DNA from 2 places in the Clostridium sp. CM037 genome. Region 1 is predicted to be linked to the other one. Evidence: riboswitches for the same ligand, from Rfam matches in the RefSeq annotation. Region 1 holds a riboswitch; the other holds the start of a gene.
What was found. Region 1 has a riboswitch for glycine ahead of ACWJKP_RS07655 (alanine/glycine:cation symporter family protein). Riboswitches for the same ligand answer to the same signal wherever they lie in the genome.

Region 1 (3,217 bases):
CTAGTTTTTGTTGTGTGAAGTTCTTTTCATTAATCATAATAATGCCCTCCGAATTATAAAGTTTGTATACTATATATATTCGACATTGATGTCCTAAAATCCTTTTTGAATATGAAAAAAACACTCCAATTTTAAATTAGAGTGTTTTACATTTTATGTTTGTCAACGGTCTGAGGATGGCATAAATATGCCATCCTGTTTTATTCTAAAACGTAAATTATAAAATTTAGTTTTTCTTTTCAAAATCATTTTCGTAATTTTTCAAAGTCTTTTTAACTAAAGCTCCAAGACCTAATAATGCAATTAAATTCGGTATAACCATTAATCCATTAAAAGTATCAGCGAGTTCCCAAACTAGATCAACCTTTAGAGCTGCACCTAATACTATAAACACAAGAACTAATCCTCTATATATCGTTAACGCTTTTTTCCCAAATAAGTATTTAACATTTGCCTCTCCAAAAAAATACCAGGCTACTATGGTAGAAAAAGCAAAGAAAAATAACGCTATAGCTACAAAGGGACCTCCAAGACTTCCCATACCATTCGAAAAAGCTTTTTGAGTTAACGCTATACCAGTAGTTTTTCCATCTAATGCTCCTGTAGTTAATATAACAAGTGCAGTTAATGTTAAAATTATAAAGGTATCAATAAATACACATACTATTGCAACGAGTCCCTGCTCAGTTGGATGATTAACTTTTGCAACTGCGTGTGCATGTGGTGTTGACCCCATTCCAGCTTCATTAGAAAATAAACCTCTTGCAATGCCGTATCTCATAGCTTCTTTTACGCCAACTCCTATTAAACCGCCAGTAGCCGCTTTAGGGTTAAAAGCTCCTACAAATATCATTTTAAATGCCGGTCCTAAATTAGCAAAATTCATTATAATGATTCCTAAGCTACCTAATATATAAAATATAGCCATAAATGGAACTACTTTTTCAGTAAAGGCTGCAATTCGGCCTACTCCTCCAATAAAAATCATACCCGCTAATGCTGCAACTATCACACCAATGAATATACGAACATTGGTATTTGAGCTTATTGCTGCACTTATTGAGTTAGATTGCACCATATTTCCTATAAATCCTAATGCAATTATTATAGTTACTGAAAAAAATGCTGCCAACTTTTTACTCCCAAGGCCTTTACTAATATAGTAAGCAGGTCCTCCCGTCACCTCACCGTCAACTGTCTGTTTGTACTTTTGACCAAGCACTGCTTCCGCAAAAATAGTTGCCATGCCAAAGAAAGCACTTAGCCACATCCAGAATATAGCACCCGGTCCTCCTGATGCTATAGCCGTTGCGGCTCCTGCTAAATTTCCTGTTCCTACTTGAGCCGCTATTGAAGTTGTCATTGCTTGAAAGGATGACATTCCATCTTTTCCTGCTTTATTTCCGAATTTAACTCCTCCAAAAGTCTTTTTAAATGCATCTTTAAATTTTCTTACTTGAACAAATTTTAACGTTATCGTAAAATAAATTCCAGTACCACATAACAAAAATATTAGTACATACCCCCACAAAACACCGTTAATACCTTTAATAATTGATAAAAAGTCCATAAACACACGCTCCTTCTAGTTATTAAAATTTTTTCAGATAAAAAATTTCTTGTGTAAAGAATATATTTATACCAATTAATACTCTGTGAGACCATTATTTTTTAAAACACGCAAAAAAATAGAGATCAAAATGAAATGACCTCTTGAAAATAACCCTGTCCTTTTACCTGAGAGTTTCACTAATGCACTATTTAATTGCATATAAATAATATGTAATTAAATAATGTTTAGCTTTCTCCTTCGGTGCTTATATAAGTCTCTCCAGAGGTTCGTCCGATATCAGTACTTCTCCAAAAATGGATACCTGAAAGTTTAACTTCTTCGGTGGATGTTATACATCTCTCTCCAAATATCTTCACCCGAAATTATTAATTTGTAATACTTCGCATGACTATACCATATTATTCATTTTTAGTCAATAAAAAAACACTCACTATAAAGTGAGTGTTTTTTGGTACGACTAAGCCTATAAGCCGAGTCCTGTATTAGACAATCATCTATCTAGGCCCATTGTTACCAATAGGCTCAAGCGATACACCCGAGAACGAGACGGGCAGCCTCATAATGTTCTCCTATTCGATCTTGCTCCAGGTGGGGTTTACATAGCCGCAAAGTCGCCATTGCGCTGGTGAGCTCTTACCTCGCCTTTCCATCCTTGCTAGTACATTCAAAAATTTAGAAAAACTAAACTTTTGAATGCCTTTAGCGGTATATCTCTGTTGCACTTTCCTTAAAGTCACCTTCACTGGGTGTTATCCAGCACCCTGCCCTATGGAGCTCGGACTTTCCTCTCCTAATTATCGCACGCAATAATTAGCAGCGATTGTCTGGCTTACTCGTAAAACCAATGATATCATACTATTAAAATAAAAGCAAATAGTATTTTATTATTACTTAACTTTATATGGATCATGTGTATTTTTAGAAATTATAACCTCATTGTCATATCCATTTTCTATCAGTTGCTTTTTGAACTTTTCTGCAAATATTATGAGTGGTGTCCACTCAGTTGCAAAATGCCCAGCATCAATCAGCGCTATGTTTTCTTCTAATAAATTACTAACATGATGGTATTTAGTATCTCCTGTAATAATGCAATCTGCACCCAATTTTATGCTCTCCTCAAAAAAGTCTTCTCCACTGCCATTTATAATTGCAATGGTTTTTATTACTTTATTATGGTCGCCTGCATACCTAATATACTCAGTATTTAAAAGTTCTTTAACCTTTTCACATAAGGACATTAATAAAATTGGGGTATCTAGAATCACTAGCCTTCCAATACCATTATCACCATTATTATACCCTTGAATTGTTGAATTCTCTATTACCTTATAATTAGTAAACCCTAAAATTTCTGTGACAATATCATTAAGTCCACCTTTAACTGAATCTAAATTTGTATGACTAGCATATACATTTATACCATTCACAATTAGCTCAATAATTTTTTTTCCTACTAAAGTGTCTGTGGTAATAGTTTTGGGTTTAACAAAAAGAAGAGGATGATGAGTCAATATAAAATTGCACCCCTTATTCTTTGCCTCGCGAATCACGTCCATTGTACAATCTAATGCAATTAAAATTTTTGTAACCTGCGCATCTTTGTCCCCAACCATTAATCCTACATTATCATAATCCTCTTTT
Region 2 (3,217 bases), 1.5 Mb from region 1:
TTTTAAGCATCAAGAATTTAAAAGATGAAGGCAAGAAGGTTGTGGGTGTATTTTGTACTTTCACACCAACAGAAATAATAATGGCCGCAGATGCTATTGCAGTTTCATTATGCAGTATGACAGAGGAACCTATAGCTGATGCCGAAAGGGATTTACCAAGAAATCTATGCCCATTAATTAAAGCATCTTATGGCTTTGCAATTACAGATAAATGTCCTTTTTTTTATTTTTCCGATATGATTGTTGGAGAAACTACCTGTGATGGGAAAAAGAAGATGTATGAATATTTAGCAGATATTAAGAAGACTCATATTATGCAGCTTCCTCAAAACTGTAATGATGAGGATTCTTATAAACTATGGAGTAATGAATTAGTAAAGCTAAAGAAGTGTGTAGAAAATTTTTATGGTGTTGAAATTACAGATGAGAAGCTTAAAATAGCTATTAAGCTTAAAAATAGGGAAAGAGTAGCTCTAAGAAAGTTTTATGAGCTAGGACAGCTAGAGCCACCAGCAATTACAGGCTATGAAATGCATAAGGTTTTATCTGGAGCAGGATTTAAATTGGATAAAGAGGTATTGATAAAAGATCTTGAAAGCATAACAAGTGAAGCACTAGATAGCTACGATATGGGGGAAAGAAAAGTTTCGAGTGAGGCAAAGAGAATAATTATTACCGGATGTCCTCTAGGACAAGGAACTGAAAAAATAATTAAGGCCATAGAAGAGAATGGTGGAGTAGTGGTATGCTATGAAAACTGCGGTGGAGCTAAAACAACCGAGACATTGGTTGATGAAAACAAGGAACCTATTTACGCTTTAACAGAAAAATATTTAAATATTGGATGCTCTTGTATGACACCAAATGATAACAGAATAGATTTATTAGGAAAGTTATGTAAAGAATATAAAGCTGATGGAGTAGTCGATGTAATACTTCAAGCTTGTCATACGTATAATGTAGAAACTCTTAGATTAAAAAGAGTTTTCAACAAGAGAAACATTCCATATATGAGTATTGAAACGGATTATTCTCAAGCAGATATAGGACAAATTAATACAAGAATGTCAGCATTTATAGAGATGTTATAATATAAAGGATTTAAGTGGATATTATTTGAATTTATAGATAGTATTTGAATTAAAAGCTTTACATTGTTAAGAAAAAGATTATAATAAAATTGTAATAACTTTTAAATATTGATAGATGATGTTTTCGGGAGATTAAGCTTAAGCTTAGTTATTTAATATAACATCCTTAAATGGATAGCCGAAGGGCCAAGTATTACATGCACTGTAATATGAATATCTCAGGCAAAAGGACCGAAGATTGATATACCTCTGGAAAGCAATTGCACCGAAGGAGTAATTCTCTCAGGTAAAAAGACAGAGATAAAGGCTTAAATGAGCTTCTTATCTTTGTCTTTTTTTATGCGCAAGCGGAAATAAATTGAATTAATGTATTTGTAAGGGGGGGATTAATTGATAGAAGAAGTATTGATTGTAACTAATAACCCATTATGTCTAGACAAATTTGGTGAAAAATATAAAGTCGAATTTTTAAGTACTGGAATAATGAATGTACTAAAAGCTGTAAGAAATCATATTCATAAGGGACACCTTTTGCTCACACATCCGCTTTCTAGCAGCATAAAGCCAAATGAAACGCCCTACAAAACTGTAATAATAACAAAATCAAAAAAAGAAGTAATAGATTTACAGTCAGTTAATTTTATTGAAGAATCAATACACACAACTGAAAAATTCATTAAAGATAGGGGAACACCAGCATGGTCAGATGCGGTGCGAAATGATTTCATGTTAATAGATTACGATATTATAAGTCATGGTCTAAATTGAAAATAAATGCAATAAACTGGGAGGGCTTAAAATGGAACATATTTATGACACTATAATTATAGGAGGTGGCCCAGCTGGGCTATCGGCAGGACTTTACGCATCAAGGTCAAAACTTGATTCTATAATAATTGAACGAGGAAAATTTGGAGGACAGGCCGCAATAACAGATGAACTTGCAAATTATCCTGGCTCAATTGAAGGGTGCACTGGTCCAAAATTGATTAAAAGAATGAGAACTCAAGCCGAGGAATTTGGTACAAAGTTTGCAAAAGATACTGTAGAAAATATTTTGCTTGAAGGTGAAATAAAAACTGTTAAATGCAAAAAAGAAACATATAAGGCTAAAACTATTGTAATTGCAACAGGCGCTTATCCCAGATTAGCAGGTTTTAAAAATGAAAATGAGCTACGGGGTAAGGGGATTTCATATTGCGCTACCTGTGATGCTGATTTTTTTACGGAGCTCGATGTAGCCGTAAATGGCGGTGGAGATTCCGCCATAACTGAAGCAATTTATCTCACGAAGTTTGCAGATAGTGTAACAGTAATTCATAGAAGAGATGAATTAAGAGCTTGTAAATCAATTCAAGAAAAAGCTTTTGCTAATCCAAAAATCAAGTTTATATACGACTCAGTTATAGATGAGGCAGAAGGCGATGAAATACTTGAAGGCCTTAAGGTCAGAAATGTTAAAACAGGCGAAGTTCAAAAAGTTAAGGTTGATGGATGCTTTGTATTTGTCGGATACATTCCTATTTCAGAAATTTTCAAAGGTAAGGTCAATATGGATGAAAGTGGTTATGTAATGACGAATGATGATATGGTAACCAACATTCCAGGCGTTTTCGCAGCTGGAGATATTAGGGTCAAGAATTTGAGACAGGTTATAACTGCAGCAGCTGATGGCGCAATAGCAGCAACTTCTGCAGAAGTATATATAGCAAATAAATAGAATTAGGGGGTATTTAAAATGATTAGTTTGACAAAGGAAAATTTTGATGAGGAAGTAGTATCTTATTCTGAAAAAGCAGTATTCGTTGATTTCTGGGGTGACAAATGTGAAGTATGTAAGGAACTTATGCCTGGAGTACACGAACTAGAAAACAAATATAGCGATAAAATCAAATTTGCAAGTCTTAATATCGGTGGTTCTAGAAGACTCGCTATATCTCAAAGAGTACTTGGACTCCCAACGATGATAATTTATAAAAATAACGAAAAAATAAGCACTATTACCCCTGAAAATATCGAAACAATTGATGATGTAGAGGATTTTATTAAAAGCGTTTATGAAACATTGTAATAAATGGCTAAACTATTTCGGAGGTGGAAATTTTGCGTTTAGAACTTGGTGAAAT

Region 2: linked by a shared signal. The riboswitch ahead of ACWJKP_RS14860 (GrdX family protein) and the one ahead of ACWJKP_RS07655 (alanine/glycine:cation symporter family protein) in region 1 are both predicted to bind glycine.

Annotation. Positions count from the first base shown of each region.
Region 1 is NZ_CM143650.1:1,605,858-1,609,074, reverse strand. It holds gene ACWJKP_RS07660 (IS1182 family transposase) at 1-37, opposite strand, end outside; gene ACWJKP_RS07655 (alanine/glycine:cation symporter family protein) at 227-1,570, opposite strand; glycine riboswitch at 1,716-1,845, opposite strand; RNA gene rnpB (RNase P RNA component class A) at 2,024-2,409, opposite strand; gene ACWJKP_RS07645 (Nif3-like dinuclear metal center hexameric protein) at 2,461-3,217, opposite strand, start outside.
Region 2 is NZ_CM143650.1:3,070,215-3,073,431, reverse strand. It holds gene ACWJKP_RS14865 (double-cubane-cluster-containing anaerobic reductase) at 1-1,091, shown strand, start outside; glycine riboswitch at 1,331-1,399, shown strand; gene ACWJKP_RS14860 (GrdX family protein) at 1,482-1,859, shown strand; gene trxB (thioredoxin-disulfide reductase) at 1,891-2,811, shown strand; gene ACWJKP_RS14850 (thioredoxin family protein) at 2,830-3,162, shown strand; gene ACWJKP_RS14845 (glycine/sarcosine/betaine reductase component B subunit) at 3,195-3,217, shown strand, end outside.